Regions from separate parts of the Candidatus Clostridium radicumherbarum genome, predicted to be linked through region 1. Evidence: predicted binding sites of a transcription regulator. Region 1 holds the regulator's gene; each other region holds the start of a gene.

Region 1 (6,186 bases):
TTAATTCAGTATCTAATTTTTCGGCAATCTCACGGCCCTTCCCAAGGAGCTCTAATGAAACCTTTTGAAGGATGCCGCCTCTCTGCTCTGCAAATACCCATACACCTTTATAATTAGTCTTATCCACCTTTAATTCCCCTCCTTTTATATAAAGTGCTTTTCCTTAAGCTTTGCTATTGCAAGACTTACAGCTTCTTTAGGAGGCATATTTATTACCTCTCCTTTACCCTTAGCCTCTTTAGTCATTGACTTTCTAACCTTAGTTGGTGAACCTAAAAGTCCAAGCATGGATTTATCTAAATCAATATCATTTGCGTTCCAAACTTTAATTTCTTTTTTAAAGGCCCCATAAATATACTTAATATTCATATATCTAGGTACATTTAATTCCTTAATTGCTGTTAATAGTACTGGTGTCTTCACCTTTATAATTTCATAGCCATCTTCTAAAGCTCTTCTAACTTTTAGTTCCTTTCCTTCAAATTCCACCTTTTCAACATAAGTAACTTGAGGAAGCTTTAAATGCTCAGCTATTTCAGGCCCAACTTGAGCTGTATCCCCGTCAATAGCCTGTCTTCCTGCAAATACAATATCATAAGGAATCTTTTTAATTGCCACCGCAAGTGCTCTAGAGGTAGCTAAGGTATCAGCCCCTGCAAAAGCCCTGTCTGTAATTAATATTGCCTCGTCAGCCCCCATAGCAAGGGCTTCTCTTAAAGCTTTTTCAGCTTGGGGCGGCCCCATGGAAATAACAGTAACATTAGCATTATATTTTTCTTTTAATACTAAAGCCTCTTCAAGTGCATTTTTATCATCTGGATTTATAATAGAAGGCACACCTTCTCTTATAAGTGTTCCAGTAATCGGATCTATCTTAACTTCATTTGTATCTGGTACCTGTTTAATGCATACAATTATATTCATAATAAACCCCCATTTCTACTGTTAATGTAGTGCACTTCCTGCAATAACCATCTTCTGAACCTGTGAAGTGCCTTCGTATATCTCAGTGATTTTAGCATCTCTCATCATTCTTTCCACTGGATAATCCTTTGTATAGCCATAGCCTCCAAAGATTTGCACAACCTTTGTGGTAACCTCCATGGCTGTTTCAGAAGCAAACAGCTTTGCTCTTGCAGCCTCTACAGAATATGGTACGCCAATATCCTTATTTAGGGCAGCCTTATAAACAAGAAGCCTGGCAGCTTCTATTTTTACATCTAAATCAGCAATCATCCACTGAAGTCCTTGAAAAGCACTTAAGCTTTTCCCAAATTGCTTTCTTTCCTTCATATATTTTAAAGCTTCCTCATAAGCACCTTCTGCAATTCCAAGGGCTTGTGCAGCTATACCTATTCTTCCACCATCTAAGGTTTTCATTGCAATACCAAAGCCCTTACCTTCTTGGCCAACTAGATTTTCTTTTGGCACGATACAATCTTCAAAAATAAGTTCAGTAGTTGAAGAAGCTCTTATTCCAAGTTTATTTTCTCTTTTGCCTATAGAAAAACCATTATAGCCTTTTTCAATTATGAACGTCGATATTCCTTTTACACCCTTACTTTTATCTGTCATTGCAAAAATTACAAAGGTATCTGCAGCTCCTCCATTAGTTATGAAGATTTTAGAACCATTTATTACGTAATGATCTCCTTCAAGGATAGCTGTAGTCTGCTGACCTGCAGCATCTGTACCTGCATTTGGTTCAGTAAGACCAAAGGCACCAAGTTTCTCCCCTTTTGCAAGGGGTATTAAATATTTCTCCTTCTGCATAGCATTTCCAAACTGATGAATTAAGCCAGCACAAAGAGAAGTATGCGCTGAAAGTATAACCCCTGTTGATCCACAAACTTTAGATAATTCCTCAACTGCAATTATATAAGAAAGATTGTCTCCTCCAGCTCCTCCGTATTCTACTGGAAAAGGTATGCCCAACATATTATATTTCGCCATCTTTTTTACATTTTCCATTGGAAATCTTTCAGTCTCATCTATTTCGGCAGCAATTGGTTTAACCTCATTTTCTGCAAATTCCTTAACCATTTGTCTGACAAATTCCTGTTCTCTAGTAAATGTAAAATCCATACATTTCCCCCCACTTCATACAAATCTATAATTGAAGATGATTATTGAAATTTCCCTTAAGGACAATTCATACTCTTCTTCATTTTCCTTGTAAATATTAATTATTAACTATTAGAAAACTTCTTGCTTCTCTTTTCTAAAAATGCTTCCATGCCTTCTTTCTGATCATTTGTTGAAAAACACTCGCTAAAGATATCCGCCTCATACATTATTGCTGTGTCTATGTCCACTTGCATACCATTATTAATTGCTGATTTGCATAGTTTTATAGCAATAGGCGCATTGGCAGCTATTGTATTAGCTAGATTTTTCGCCTCTTCCATAAGTATTTCTGGTTCTATGAGTTTATTAACAAGGCCAATTCTATAAGCCTCATTTGAATCTATGACTTTTCCTGTATATAGTAGTTCCTTGGCTATTCCCATTCCAACCAGTCTTGATAATCTCTGAGTTCCACCAAAGCCTGGAGTTATACCTAGTCCCACTTCTGGCTGACCAAATTTTGCCTTAGTAGAAGCAATTCTAATATCACAAGCCATAGCAAGTTCACAGCCTCCTCCTAAAGTGAAACCGTTTAACACTGCTATGACAGGTTTCTCCATGTTCTCTATCTTCCTAAAAACCTTATTACCAAACATACTGAACTTTCTTCCTTGCAATACATTTAAATCCTTCATTTCTGAGATGTCTGCCCCTGCAACAAAAGCCTTTTCTCCAGCTCCTGTAATTAATACTACGTAAATGTCCTCATCTTTAAGTAGATCGTCTATAGTTTGATCTAGTTCAAAAAGTGTTTCTGAATTTAATGCATTTAAAGCTTTAGGTCTGTTAATAGTCACAATAGCAATATGATTTTCCTTTTCAAATATAATATTATTCACCCATATCCCCCCAATAAACTTCACTATGTTAAAATATTAACAAAAGTGTATAAAAATAATTGAAGCATTTGCTCCAATTATCATTATACACTTTTAATTTTCATCTTTCAATTAAATGAGCGTATTATTTTTAATATTTGTAAAAGTTTAATTTTTCTGATAAGTTTATTCTTCGTTTCTATCCTTCAATAAATAGGAAAGAGTAAGCAAGCTTTCACTTAAATGTACATTTTCAACTACAACATCCTCAGGAATTTCTAAATCTGTAGGTGCAAAATTCCAAATAGCTTTAACTCCATTTTGAATTAAGGCATCACAAACCTTTTGTGCACTATTTTTAGGAACACATATTATTCCAATATCAACTTTATTTTTGTGCAAAAATTCAGGAAGAGTATCAATATCTTTAATTTCAACATCTCTTATACTTAATCCAGTTAGCTTAGGATTTGCATCAAAAATACCTATTAGAGAAAAACCTAACCTATCAAATCTAGTGTAATTAGCTATGGCTTGACCTATGTTACCAGCACCTATAATTATTGTGTTGTAATCTTTTGTCAGTCCTAAAATTGAACGTATTTCATTGCTTAAATCTTTTACATTGTAACCATAACCCTGCTGACCAAAATCACCAAAGCAATTTAGGTCTTGCCTTATTTGTGAAGCTGTAAAGCCTATCTTTTCACTAAGCTCTTTAGATGATATTCTATCGATATCATTTTCTAATAATTCTTGTAAATATCTATGATATTTAGGTAGTCTTTTTATAACGGCCATTGATATATTATTTTTCTTTTTATCCATTGTTTTCCTCACATCCATTAAGTTATTTGTTTAATAATTTATACTTTATAGTATTACCTAATTTTTTTTTACTGTCAATATTTTTGTAAATAAGTAATAAAACAATAGTAAAGCTTTATGCCCCTTTTAAATATTTCTATAACATAGTACAATATACACTAATGGATGAAAAAATTTTGGAGTGATTAAAGTGATAGTTTTAAGTTGTAAGGAAATAAATAAAAGCTATGGTATTGAGGTTATATTAAATACAATTACTTTTAATATAAATGAAGGTGAGAAAGCAGGTTTAATAGGTGCCAATGGTGCTGGAAAGTCCACACTTTTTAAAATTCTAACGGGTCAGTTTGAACAAGATAAGGGCGATTTATTTATTGATAAGAATAAGAGGATTGGCTACTTATCTCAGCACTTAGCCTTAGAAAGTACTAATTCTATTTATGATGAACTCTTAACAGTATTTAGCGAACTTATTGAAATGGAAAATAGAATAAAGGAGTTAACTGAAAAGTTAAATGAGCCCTATGACAGCTCAAGAAAAGAATATCATGAAAAAATTATTCATGAATACACCTCCTTATCAGATCTTTATAATAACAGAGGTGGTTTTACCTATCAAGCAGATATCAATAGAGTTTTTAAAGGTCTCGGTTTTATTGAAGAGGATTTTAATAAAAACATAAATATCTTAAGCGGCGGTCAAAAAACAAGAGTTGCACTTTGTAAACTGCTATTAACTAGCCCAGATATCCTTTTACTAGATGAACCTACAAACCATCTTGATTTAGATGCTATTGAATGGCTTGAAGAATATTTAAAAAATTATAAAGGAACAGTTATTGTAATTTCCCATGATAGATTTTTCTTAGATTCTATAACTAATAAGACTCTTGAACTAATTAACGGGCATGTAAACAGCTATAATGGAAATTATACTGCTTTTGTAGAATTGAAAAAGAAAAATTATGAAGTTCAGCTTAAGGCTTTTAATATTCAGCAAGCTGAAATTAAAAGGCAGGAAGAAATAATTGAACGCTACCGTTCTTTTAATAGAGAAAAAAGTATTAAGGCTGCTGAAAGCAGAGAGAAAGCACTTGATAAGATTGTAAGAATTGAGGCGCCTGATAAAGAAAAAAAAGCTGCTAAAATTATCTTTGAAACACAAATAAAATCTGGCAATGATGTTCTGTATATTGAAAATTTAAGTAAAGCCTTTAGTGAAAAGCTTTTGTTTAAAAACTTGGACCTAGATATTAAAAGAGGAGAAAGAACAGCATTAATCGGAGAAAATGGGAGAGGAAAAACCACCTTATTTAGAATTATTATGGATAACCTTGAAAAAGATTCAGGTGTTAAGGTTCTCGGCAAAAATGTTTTTATAGGCTACTACGATCAGGAGCAATCTAATTTGCATTCTGAAAAAAGTGTTATAGATGAAGTTTGGGATGATTTCCCTAATATGACTACTACAGAGCTTAGAAATGCTTTAGCAGCATTTTTATTCACAGGTGATGATGTATTTAAGAACATTGATACACTTAGCGGTGGGGAAAAATGCAGAATAAATCTATTAAAACTAATGCTGTCTAAATCTAATTTCTTACTTTTAGATGAACCTACAAACCATCTAGATATACCCTCTAGAGAAGCTTTAGAAGAATCCATACTTACTTATGATGGTACAGTACTGGTTATTTCCCATGACAGATATTTTTTAAATAAGGTAATTAATAAAATTTATGAACTTAAAGAAGATGGAGTTAAAGAATATTTAGGTAATTATAGCTACTATATAGAAAAAAAGAAAAATCCTTTAAGATTTGAAGAAGAAATAGCAGCACAGGGAAAAACTAAGACTCAAATTCAAGATGAAAGAAAGAAAAAAAGAGAACTGGAAAAGCAGGAAAAAGAAAAACTTTTAAAAGTTAAAAATATCGAAGCCGAAATAAGCAGCAATGAAAAAAAATTAGCAGACTTACAAGACCTTCTTTGTCTTAAGGAAACTTATTCAAACCCGCAAAAAAGTGAAGAGGTAAATAAGGAAATCGCCGCTGCAAACAGTATTTTAGAACAGTTATATGCCGATTGGGAACAACTTATATAATGCATGAATAATTTAATTACGACTGATATTTTAATATATAAATCTTTATCATAGTTTAAATATGAAAAATAATCACATACTATAATTGCAGGCATTATAAGGATGGTGATTAAGCTATGGGAAGAAAAGAAAATGAGCATCAGGAACCCTCAACTGGTCCTAACAGTTGTAAATATCATTCAAGAAGTGCAGCCTATAAACAAGATAACAAGGCTCAAGAAGAAAATACTAAAGAAAAGTTCAAAAATAATAGTAAGTAAAAAATTAAAGAAGGATTCTTCCTTCTTTAATTTTTATTACTCAGATGTT
Region 2 (6,186 bases), on a different contig from region 1:
CCTGCAGCTATTAACTTATGTTTAATTGCATATGAAGGCTTCTATATTTATAATAGGTACTTTAGCCAATATCCAAAGGTTTAAATTCCATACCCAGCATATCCAAAAATCTTCTGATAAATTTATTGGTTTTACCCAAAGGCCGGTATAGTCCTTAAGCCATATATAAGTGATTTTAAAGAAACAAGGAGTAAAGGTTATGGGCATAATATTATTAGACTTCGGAGGCCTGCACATGCCAAGTGCTCTTGCTCTATATATATCAGGAATATAATTTGGTGGAGGATGCAAGGGTGCATCAAAGGATTCTTTGGTTATTTCGCCTACAGGCGAAGGATCGTATTTACCTCAGCATCTCATCATAGCTTTTTTCTTAATGACAGGTAAAGCTTTCAATTTTTCTAAGATCCATTCCAAAATAAACCCATCTGCGGCCATCCCATCTATAGCCAGCTATTGAAGTTCTTCCAACATGGGTTATATAAGCCCAGAAGGAATCACCATTCCTTAACCAAATATAAGAAAATCTAAATTTACAGGGCGCTATAGCACCGGGATCTACAGCGTGTGTAGAAATACCGCCATGCATATGTGGTTCTTGTGGCTTTGGAGGCTTATACCCTGGTGGTGGAGATGACGGCATACCTTGATGTCCGCCATGGCCTCCAGGTGGCATTCCAGGATGTCCACCAGGTCCAACTGGCGGCCTTGGTGGTGGATTATTTCCACCTGGGAAATGCTGCTGTCTAAAATATGGGCAAGTGTAAATTGGAATAAACTCAGTAAAGTCATCATTAATTTCATCAAAGTTAAATCTATAGCTTCTGTCCATATTGGTTGCTACATCTTCATCAGGTTCGAATAATTCTTCATATTCAGGTAGGCTTTTATCTTTGCTTTGCTCATTATCAGTATTTTTTTCATCAAAGATTTCTTTATCGCCATAATTAAGATTCATTTTCAGACTCCTTTAAAAAAGATTACAGTACATTTTATGCTATAGTTTTGAAATTGGTTAATAATTTATTATTTAGAGCAAAAAGAATATGATATAATATACCTAATAATTCAGATTTCAAATTGACGATGAGGAGCAGCAACCGATGAAAGTAATGGAATTTATAGTTAAGATGACCTCTGCTTATACAGATGTTCAACTAGTAAAAAGCGGCTGGAAGGTAGAGGAGAAGGATAAGCTTTACACAAGAATTAAAGGAAAGTACAAATTTAGTTATATTATTAAAAGTTTTGGCAAAATAAGAATAAGTGAAATGACTGCACATTATGCCGCAGAAGATGCGGTCCTTGAGTTAGATAATTTGATAGAATTTGATTTTGAAGAAGCTTGGAGTATTTTATGGAATAAAAGCTATGAGCCTCAGTCTCTTGAAATTTTAATAAAGGGAAATATATTTGAGAAGTTAATCGATAAAGGATGGAAGCCTGCTGTTACAGGAGTCATTGATTATGTCCAAGACGACTACGATTTGAGCTATTACTATCCTTCCCCTGAAAGTGAAAATCTGTATAAGATTGTTGATGATAATCCTGGAGATGTACTATTATATGTGAGAAAAATTACTGCTGCATTAAGTTAATGCGGTATTTTTTCAGTATTGAATTGTTAAATAATAAACAAAGAATTATGATTTTATCTTATTTTCTATTGAAGATAAATTTATAAATAAATAAAAAACGTTTACAGATAAGTTGATATTCCTATGTTTGGGGAGTAGGGATTTAAAAAATACTTTGTGTAAAGTTTAACAAAAACTATTGCATTTTAAATTAAAAGGCTTTATAATAAAAACATAGTTAAATATTTAACAAACAAGTTCTGTAGGAGGAATTATTATGAAGGTAACAAATTTAGAAGAACTTATGCAAAGAATGGAACAGGTTAAAGCAGCTCAAAAGAAATTCTCAACTTACTCACAGGATCAGGTAGATGAAATATTTCGACAAGCTGCAATGGCAGCAAATAATGCAAGAATTAAATTAGCTAAAATGGCAGTTGAAGAAACAGGAATGGGAATAGTAGAAGATAAGGTAATTAAAAATCACTTTGCTTCTGAATATATATATAACCAATATAAAGATGAAAAAACCTGTGGTGTTATAGAAACAGATGAGGCTTTTGGATTAACAAAAGTAGCAGAACCAATAGGAGTTATTGCAGCTATAGTTCCAACAACAAATCCAACCTCAACAGCAATTTTTAAGGCGTTAATAGCTTTAAAAACTAGAAATGGAATAATCTTTTCTCCTCATCCAAGAGCTAAGATGTCAACTATAGCTGCTGCAAAAATAGTTTTAGAAGCTGCAGTAAAAGCTGGTGCACCAGATGGAATTATAGGATGGATAGATGAACCTACAGTTGAACTTTCACAGATGGTAATGTCAGAGGCTGACATAATATTAGCTACAGGTGGTCCTGGCATGGTAAAAGCTGCATATTCTTCAGGTAAACCTGCAATTGGAGTTGGAGCAGGAAACACTCCTGCAATAATAGATGAAACAGCTCATATAAAAATGGCTGTAAGTTCTATTCTTCTTTCAAAAACTTTTGATAATGGTGTAATATGTGCTTCTGAGCAAACTGTTATTGTTATGGATGAAGTATATGAGGAAGCTCGAAAAGAATTTGAGGAAAGAGGAGCTTATTTCTTAAAGGGTGAAGAAGTTGACAAAGTAAGAAAAACTATTTTAATTAATGGCTCTTTAAATTCAAAAATAGTAGGACAACCAGCAGCTAAAATAGCAGAAATGGCTGGTGTAAAGGTAGCTGAAGAAACTAAAGTGCTAATAGGAGAAGTAGAATCTGTAGAACTTGAAGAGGCCTTTTCTCATGAAAAGTTATCTCCTGTACTTGGAATGTATAGAGTAAAAAGCTTTGATGAAGCCCTTAAAAAGGCAGCAAGATTAGTTGAATTAGGCGGATTTGGACATACTTCTGTATTGTATACAGACCAAGTAAAATCAAAGGAAAGAATTGAAAAGTTCGGAGCAGCAATGAAAACCGGAAGAACGATAGTAAACATGCCTTCCTCTCAAGGTGCCATCGGAGATATTTATAACTTTAGACTTGCACCATCTTTAACACTAGGCTGTGGCAGCTGGGGTGGAAACTCAGTATCTGAAAACGTAGGAGTAAAACATCTTCTAAACATTAAAAATGTAGCTTTAAGGAGAGAGAATATGCTTTGGTTTAGGGTTCCAGAAAAAATATACTTCAAATTTGGTTGTCTTCCAGTCGCTTTGCGAGAACTTAAAGATTTAGGTAAGAAAAAGGCCTTCATTGTTACTGATAAGGTATTATATGATTTAGGCTTCATAGATATTGTTATAAAAGTTCTAGAGGAAATAGGAATTGATTACAAGGTGTTTTATGACGTTGCTCCAGATCCTACACTTGCTACTGCAAGAAAAGGTGCTGCAGAAATGGCAAGTTTTAAACCTGATACAGTAATCGCAGTAGGTGGAGGCTCACCTATGGACGCTGCTAAAATCATGTGGGTACTTTATGAGCATCCGGAAGTTCGCTTTGAAGATTTGGCTATGAGATTTATGGATATTCGTAAGAGAGTTTATACCTTCCCTAAAATGGGCGAAAAGGCTATGATGGTAGCAATACCAACCTCTGCAGGAACTGGTTCAGAAGTAACACCTTTTGCAGTTATAACTGATGAGAAAACAGAAGTGAAATACCCATTAGCTGACTATGAATTAACTCCTGATATGGCAATTGTAGACGCTGAGCTTATGATGAAGATGCCAAAGGGCTTAACAGCAGCTTCGGGAATAGATGCTCTTACACATGCCTTAGAAGCCTATGTATCAGTATTAGCTTCAGAGTATACCAATGGATTAGCACTTGAGGCTATAAGGTTGATATTTAAGTATTTACCAGCTGCTTATAATGAAGGTACTACAAACATTAAGGCAAGAGAAAAAATGGCTCACGCTTCAACTATGGCAGGAATGGCTTTTGCAAATGCTTTTTTAGGAGTTTGTCATTCAATGGCTCATAAGCTCGGATCAATGCATCATATTCCTCATGGAATAGCTAATGCCTTAATGATCGACGAAGTCATTAAATATAATGCGGTAGATAATCCAAGAAAGCAAGCAGCTTTTCCACAATATAAATATCCAAATGCGAAATTTAGGTATGCAAGAATTGCTGACTATTTAAATCTTGGTGGAAGTTCAGAAGATGAAAAGGTTGAATTATTAATAAAGGCTATACAAGACTTAAAGGCACAGGTTAATATGCCAAAATCTATAAAGGAAGTAGGAGTTTCAGAAAAGAATTTCTATATAACTTTAGATGAAATGTCTGAACAGGCCTTTGATGACCAGTGTACAGGAGCAAATCCAAGATATCCATTAATAAGTGAAATAAAGCAAATGTATATTAACGCTTACGAAAATTAATTCTGCTTTTAATTGAATCAAGTAAACCTTGTTTTTAAAAATAAATTGATTAATAAAATGCAAGCATAAGGAAAAAGGAGAGTTTATTTGATTTTCTACAATAAGCGATATTAAATACCATATATAGAGTTAATTGATAGCATATTATAATATTTAAGAATTGTAATTATACAAGAAACTCAGTAAAATATGAAATATAACATATTTTATATGGAGGTTTCAAAAATGGGATTTTTAAGATGGCTTGGTGGTATAGTAGTATTTTTCTGGGTTTTAGGCTTTATTTTTAGAATGGGTGGTAGATTTATTCATTTACTATTAGTTGTTGCAGCCCTTGTTTATTTATATGATCTTTTCTTTGGAAGAAAAAGAAATATTAAATAAGGTGGTGACCTAGTTAATGGATTTTGAAGAGCTTAAAAATTATTGCTTAAGTAAAAAGGGCGTAGCTGAAACTTACCCCTTTGATGATAAAACTACGGTTTTTAAAGTTGGTTCAAAGATGTTTGCATTAGCTAATAAAAATAGTAATCCTCTATCTATAAGTTTAAAATGTGAGCCATATCTTTCTCAGGACTTAAGGAGAGAATATAGTTCAATTACACCTGGATATCATTTAAATAAACTCCATTGGAATACCATTCAGCTTGATGATTGTTTAGAAGAAGAAAAGGTTTATTGGCTTATAGACTTGTCCTATGATCTTGTATTCAAGGGATTAAAAAACTCAGATAAACTAAATATTTCCCTTAAATAGTAAAAGTTTAAGCGGCGTTTATATTGACATTTATGGCAGTATAAAAGCCGCTTTACTATTCTGTTGAAATATTGATTGAATTTAGCTAATATTATTATAAGGATGTGAGGTAATCTATGAGGGGAAAATCTACTACTATTGGTGTAATAAAAAAAGAAGAAAAGCTAACAAAATTTCAAGCACTAAGTGTTTATAGAGCTTTTAAACATGCTAATCCAGGAATTAAGACAGAGATTAAAAAACTGAAGCATGAGCTTTTGCATGGATTATCAAGACATGATAGAGCAAGTGGAATATGGTTTTTAAATGTTTATAAAAAAGTCCTTGAAATAAGAAGTAAAAATATTTCTTTAGAAACTTTAATGGAAGCCTATAAAACTGATGATAAAAATGTAATAGCAAAAAAACTCCTTGCTTACTATTCTAATTATGGAATTGCTGAAGGAGTAATATTAGGTTCTTCTGCAGGTTTTCTAGGATTTATCTCTGAAGCCTCTTCAACCTTTGGTGAAATAGTTTGCTTAACTTATTTTCAGCTGTCTTTAATATATGATTTATCAATACTTTTTGAAAGACCATTGATAGATGCAAATAATTTAGAAATTTATAGGGTATTAAAGGCCTCCTTTGACATTAGTGAAAAGGATTTAATTCGTGGAAAGGTTTATGAATTAGTTGACAAAGGAGATAAGTTTATAGAGGAAAAGTTATTAAAAAATGATGGGACAGTTCTTCAAAGTGTTTTAAAAAATTTAGGCGTTGCAATTTACTACAAAGCAGAAAAAAATTTTTTAGCTAAAGCTATTCCAATACTTACATATATTTCTGGACCATTAGTCTGCATAACTTCTGACTATGAAGCTGTTAAAGCATTTGGTAAAAGAACCTTAAATATTTATTCGGGCATTGCATAAGGAATTTTAAAAAGTTAAAGTGTGTCTAAAAAATTAAATGAAACGAGCGTACAAGAAATATCTAGTAAATAAGTCTCT
Region 3 (6,186 bases), on a different contig from region 1:
TATCCAGAGAGCCTTTCAAAGCTGGATCAGCTATACTCCAACGGAGAGATTTGGATGACAATGGGTTATGATGAAGCAAGAGCAGCTTCTGAAATAAAAAAAGGAACTTTTCCTAGCTCAACCAAAACTATGGTATTTAGCAGTGGAACCCTTTCAAATACACATTTTCTAACTATACCTTTTAACAGCCCAAATAAAGCTGGAGCAGAAGCAGTTATTAATTTTCTATTATCACCAGAGGCACAAATAGCAAAGTTTGATCCTAAGAATTGGGGAGATGGACTAGCTTTAGATTTTTCAAAACTATCAGAAGAGGATAAGAATAAAGTAAAAGCTATTAATAGAGGAGAAGCTACACTTCCTGAAGCAGAACTTGAAAGTCATAGAGTTCCAGAGATTAATGCCGGCTATGTAGAGTTTCTTCAAAAAGGTTGGATCCAAAATGTTTCAAAAAATTAAACCATATATTTTAATTTTGCCTGCAATGCTTGTAGTATCGACCTTGTTTTTAGGAGGTCTTGCCCTAGGTTTTCTTCAAAGTCTAGGGCTTTTTAGTATAATGGGAAATTCACATATCACTTTTAATTTTTATAAGCAGCTGGTTAGCTCTGTTGATTTTATAAAGTCTATAGGACTTACTTTTAAAATATCTGTTATTTCAACCACAGCTTCAGGTGCTCTTGCTATGATATTAACATATATATTGTTTATAATAGAAGAAAATAAAATTTCTAAAATACTTAGAAGGATTTTTCAGCTGCCTATTCTTGTACCACATATTACAGCTGCTTATCTTATAGGACTTTTATTTATGAAAAGCGGATGGATATCCAGCATAACCTATTATTTTGGGATAACTAAAAGTATGGAAGCCTTTCCTTCACTTATCAACAATATAAATAGTGTTGGTATAATAATCACCTATATATGGAAGGAAACCCCCTTTATTATACTTATGCTGATTCCTGCCATGCAACGAATAGAAACCTCCTGGCTTGAAATAGCTAGAGTTTTTGGTAGTGCTAGAAAAGAATTTTTTAAAGAAGTAGTAATACCTTTATTAATGTCTACATGGATATCTTCCATGCTTATAGTTTTTGCTTTTACCTTTTCAGATTTTGAAGTACCTTATTTACTAGGAGTTACCTATCCTAAACTTGCGGCAGTTTTTTCTTATGATATTTATATAAATGGAGAATTAATAATAAGACCTTTGGCTCTTGCTGCAAATTTTATGCTTACTATTATTACAGCAATTTTAGGTATTTTAGCCTATAAAATTATACAAAAATCGGATATAAAAAAACAGGTGAGATGGTGAGTTAATTTGAACAAGCTTAAAGCTGCAAAATTTATTATAATAGCAATAATATTTGCTTTCTTAATTATTCTTCCTTTTTTACCACTGATTATCACAAGCATATCCATAAACTATAGATGGCCTGCTGTATTTCCTAGTCAATTTAGTATTCGAGCTATTAGATATGTATTTTATGATAATCCCAATACCTATGAAGCTGTTATTAACACATTAGTTATTGGTATATCCGTAATTATTATAGATTTGATATTAGCTATACCTGCAGCTATGGCACTCACGAGATATGAGTTTAAAGGTAAAACAATAATGAAAGTGTTGTTATTTGCTCCAATAATTGTACCACCCTTTACAGCTATTATGGGGATGTATACCATATTTATTAAGCTTGGATTAACAGAGTCCATATTGGGAGTTATTTTAGCACATATATTGCCTAGCTTACCTTACATGATAAAGGCAATGATGGTTTCCTTTAATACATTAAACACTAATCTTGAAGATCAGGCATCAATTCTAGGTGCAAACAGGGCAAAGAAATTTTACTATATTATTTTTCCTCATTTGTTGCCTTCAATATTTGCAGGTGCAAGCCTTACTTTTTTAATATCCTCTAGTCAATACTTTTTGACTTTATTAGTAGGAGGAGGAAAAGTAGCTACTTTAGCTATAATAATGATTCCCTTTATAAATGGAGGAGATAAGGCTATCGGTTCTGTTTATAGTTTAATATTTTCTATTGTAGCATTGATTAATATCTCAATTTTAGATTTTGTATTAAAGACTTATTATAAAAATAAACACTTTAAAATACTTTAACTTTTGGAGTGGGGGAAATTATGCCTAAATTTGAACTTATAAACATAGAGAAAACCTTTCAAGGAAATAACAAATTAGATCATAAAGATGCTTTTATCTTATCAGATATAAACCTAAAAATTGAAGACGGAGAATTTGTTTCAATACTAGGACCTTCCGGCTGCGGGAAAACCACACTTTTAAAGCTTATGACGGGACTTATAAAGCCTGATAAAGGCAGAATATTAGAAGATAATAAGGACATTACTGATATGCCGGTTGAGAAGAGAAATTATGCTATGGTAGCACAGCAGCCCTTATTGTTTCCTAACATGGATTTATTAGATAATATATGTTTTGGTCTTAAAATGAAGAAAATAAATAAAGCTCAGAGGATTACTGAAGCATTGGATATGATTAATAAACTTAAACTTAATGGACTTGAAAAAAGGTATCCATCTCAGCTAAGTGGAGGACAATGCCAAAGAGGGGCTATTGCAAGAGCGCTTGTAGTAAAGCCTAAAGCTCTTTTCTTGGATGAAGCTTTTAATGCCTTGGATGAAGAATTAAGATTGGAACTTACAAGTTTTATCAGAGCTTATCATAAAAATAATGGCTTAACAACAATTCTGGTAACCCATGATAAGGATGAAGCCAATTACTTATCTGATAGAATTATTAATATATAAATGAATTTATAATAGTTGAGCTAAAAAGTAATTTTGATATATAATATTAAATGAATAAGCTTCTAGGAGGTAACTAAAGATGGATTTAGAAAGTATAAAGAGTTCAATTGCAGCAAATGTATATCATATTCCTGCAGAAAAAAAGGTAGCAATGCATAAGCATGATAGACATGATGAAATATTTTACTGTATACAAGGCGAAGGCTTTGGTGTACTTGAGGAAAGTGAAGTTGAACTTTCTGTTGGCAAGGCTTTTATTGTTCCAGCAGGCAGCATGCATGCCTTAAGATCAGATAAGGAAATGTATGTAGCTTCATTTTTAGTGCCAAAACTCTAATTTAAAACAAATGGCATACATAAGAGTTATTACTATAAATAAGTAATGACTCTTATGTATGCCATTATTATTATCTGATAGAATTATTAATATGATATAATAATTATTAAAGCAATAATTGAAAGGTTTAATAATAGCAGCAAACAATAAAATGGTGCTTCACAATAGTTTTCTCAATATAAAATCAATACTTTTTGTATTAAAGGAGAAGTTTATGAAACACAATGCTAAAGCTTTGATAAGTGAATCATTTAAACAGTTATTAGCCAAGAAATCTATAGATAAGCTAACTGTGAAAGGACTTTGTGAATATTGCGGAGTAAACAGGCAGACCTTTTATAATCACTTTACTGATATTATGGACGTTTTTAAATTCGTATTTTTTCAGGAACTATCAATAGAAATTGCGCAAAATAGAACCTTTGAAACCTGGGGTGGTGGTTTCATGGCTACAATGAATTATCTGAAGAAGAATTCAAAAATGATTTTGCATGTATATAATTCTTCTTATTGGCCTGAAACCAATATCTACCTTACAGGTCTGTCTTACAGACTGCTGGATTCCGTAGTGGATGAGTGCATCGAAAAGTTAGGAGTAAAACTAGAAACTAAGGATAAAAATTTCATTATAAATTTCTATATACATGTGTTTAATGGTCTTATGATAGATTGGGTAAGTGAAGGAATGGAAGAGGAACCGGAAATTATTCTTAAGAAGCTTTTGATTATGATATCAGGAAGTATTCCTCGCTCTGTAGCTGCCTTTGTAAAAGAAGAAATAAAATAAATTTTTAATATATAAATAAAAGTGTTAAAATAGACACTTTTATTTTTTTGTCTATTGATAAAAGATTAACAAAAATTATACAATATATGTATAAAACACTAATTTTATATATTAGGGGGTATATTATGTTTGTGTTCAACTATAGTCAAGGGGCATCAGCATTAAGTGTATGGGGAGTTTGGATAATTGTTTTTATATCACTTTTTGGCTTTAATGAGGCAGCTCGTAGATGGAAATATGTAGGCTTTTTCAGCTTTGTTATTTTGCCGCTGACACTTTCAATATTATGGTTTACGGTATTAAATGAAACAACTTATACAGATTGGTTTCATTTAGCAAAGGTGTATTCTTCCACAGCTGGATGTATAGGCTTTTGGTGCATCAGGCACGTTAAGTTTAGAAACAAAGTCACAGGCATAGAATGGAAACTATCTGATAAAAAGTGGGCACTATGTTTTCCACCTCTTATTCTTGCAATAAACATTATGGAAGCAGTAATCCGTGATTTTCAAGTGGGTATTCAATATGCTGGTGGAGGAAATTTAGTAGATGAGGCCATGTATGTACTTGGAGGGCCTTGGAATTTTATGAACGGTATAGCTGGTATTTTAAACATAATAACTATAACAGGATGGCTTGGAATTTGTATAAAAAAACAGACGGCTAATGATGGCAGCAAAGATATGCTGTGGCCTGATATGCTGTGGTTTTGGATAATAGCTTATGATTTATGGAACTTTGCCTATACTTACAATTGTCTTCCGGGTCATTCCTGGTATTGCGGTTTTGCTCTGCTGCTAGCTCCAACTCTCTGTGCATTTACAGTGGGAAAAGGAGCATGGCTTCAGCATCGTGCACAAACCTTGGCAATATGGTGTATGTTTGCACAGACCTTCCCAGCATTTATTGACAAAGGGGCCTTTGCAGTATCATCCTCCTATAATAAAATACCGCTGTTTGCATTCAGCCTGTCAGCTTTACTTGCAAATATAGGAGTATTTATCTACATGATTTATAAAGTAGTTAAAACAAAGAGAAATCCTTATCTTGGGGAACTTTATACAGATCTTAAGGAATATAAGGAAATCAAGGCACTTGAAGAGGGCGTATCATTAAATCAAGGTAATGTTTTTAATTTATAAAAAAGATAATAATGTAACTTTAATAAATGAGGGTGTGAAGCATATGGATGCATATAAAGTTTTGGAAATTAAACAAAGTGTTTTTGAAGATAACGATAAACAAGCAGCTCTCCTTAGGGAGGAATTAAAAAAGAATAAGACATTTTTATTGAATTTAATGTCATCACCAGGTTCCGGTAAAACAACAACTGTTTTAAGAACTATTGAAGCCTTGAAGGATGAAATGAGCATTGGAGTTTTAGAAGCAGATATTGACTCAGAGGTGGATGCTCATACTGTTTCAAAAACTGGGGTAAAAGTAATCCAGCTGCATACAGGGGGAATGTGCCATCTGGATGCAGGTATGACTAAACAAGGCCTGCTAGGGCTTGGAACAGAAGAACTTGAGTTTGTAATCTTAGAAAATGTAGGGAATTTGGTATGTCCAGCAGAATTTGATACAGGAGCATCAAAAAATGCCATGATTTTAAGTGTACCCGAGGGAGATGACAAACCGCTAAAGTACCCTCTAATGTTTTCAATTGTGGATGTTGTATTAATTAACAAAATTGATGCAATAGCTAATTTTGATTTTGATTTTAAGAAAGTAGAAGAGCGTGTTAAAAAATTGAATCCTAATATCAAGGTTATACCCATATCTGCAAAAAATAGTCAGGGAATTGATGAATGGATTAATTGGATTCGCAGCGAAGTTAAAAACTGGAATAAGGCATAATGCCATAGTGAAATATTACTTGGGGGGGAATGAATGTGGTTAAGAAAAAAGTACTTGAAATGGCCAATAAGATTGCTGCTGGAATTACAGGAGGACTTATAAAAGTAAAGCCAGAAGATCCGGAATATAGAATTTTTGAGCCTCTTGTTACAGATGAAATGGCAGAAGTAGCACTTTGTCTTGAAATAAGAAAACCTAAAACTGTAGAAGAGGTTGCTGCTAAGTGCAGAAAGCCAGTTGAAGAGGTAGAGAAAATGCTTTATCAAATGGCTTTAGATGGAGTTATAAAATTAGAAATAATAGATGGTGTTAATCAATACTGTTTAGAGCTGTTTGTTCCAGGCTGTATGGAATACATGGTGGATAACAAAGTAAACTTGGAGAAGTACCCAGTAATTGG

The links. The regulator Rex, encoded in region 1, represses fermentation and respiration genes when NADH is low (regulators of the CRP and FNR family bind a similar motif). The targets are predictions, from matches to a motif close to ATTGTTAANNNNTTAACAAT.
Region 2: adhE (bifunctional acetaldehyde-CoA/alcohol dehydrogenase) is a predicted target of Rex. The motif match lies at 1,812-1,831, and genes of this name have one in related genera.
Region 3: ACJDUH_RS02485 (DUF5692 family protein) is a predicted target of Rex. The motif match lies at 3,983-4,002, and genes of this name have one in related genera.

What each region holds. Positions count from the first base shown of each region.
Region 1 is NZ_JBJHZY010000002.1:197,826-204,011, forward strand. It holds gene ACJDUH_RS10825 (electron transfer flavoprotein subunit alpha/FixB family protein) at 1-127, opposite strand, end outside; gene ACJDUH_RS10830 (electron transfer flavoprotein subunit beta) at 145-924, opposite strand; gene ACJDUH_RS10835 (acyl-CoA dehydrogenase) at 946-2,085, opposite strand; gene ACJDUH_RS10840 (short-chain-enoyl-CoA hydratase) at 2,190-2,972, opposite strand; gene ACJDUH_RS10845 (redox-sensing transcriptional repressor Rex) at 3,132-3,773, opposite strand; gene ACJDUH_RS10850 (ABC-F family ATP-binding cassette domain-containing protein) at 3,964-5,877, shown strand; gene ACJDUH_RS10855 (hypothetical protein) at 5,994-6,137, shown strand.
Region 2 is NZ_JBJHZY010000001.1:1,184,685-1,190,870, forward strand. It holds gene ACJDUH_RS05600 (hypothetical protein) at 22-291, opposite strand; gene ACJDUH_RS05605 (hypothetical protein) at 374-958, opposite strand; gene ACJDUH_RS05610 (hypothetical protein) at 1,104-1,598, shown strand; gene adhE (bifunctional acetaldehyde-CoA/alcohol dehydrogenase) at 1,855-4,437, shown strand; gene ACJDUH_RS05620 (lmo0937 family membrane protein) at 4,663-4,821, shown strand; gene ACJDUH_RS05625 (MmcQ/YjbR family DNA-binding protein) at 4,838-5,194, shown strand; gene ACJDUH_RS05630 (hypothetical protein) at 5,311-6,108, shown strand.
Region 3 is NZ_JBJHZY010000001.1:501,685-507,870, forward strand. It holds gene ACJDUH_RS02455 (ABC transporter substrate-binding protein) at 1-459, shown strand, start outside; gene ACJDUH_RS02460 (ABC transporter permease) at 443-1,321, shown strand; gene ACJDUH_RS02465 (ABC transporter permease) at 1,328-2,137, shown strand; gene ACJDUH_RS02470 (ABC transporter ATP-binding protein) at 2,158-2,805, shown strand; gene ACJDUH_RS02475 (cupin domain-containing protein) at 2,885-3,142, shown strand; gene ACJDUH_RS02480 (TetR/AcrR family transcriptional regulator) at 3,357-3,929, shown strand; gene ACJDUH_RS02485 (DUF5692 family protein) at 4,055-5,071, shown strand; gene hypB (hydrogenase nickel incorporation protein HypB) at 5,115-5,786, shown strand; gene ACJDUH_RS02495 (FAD-dependent oxidoreductase) at 5,822-6,186, shown strand, end outside.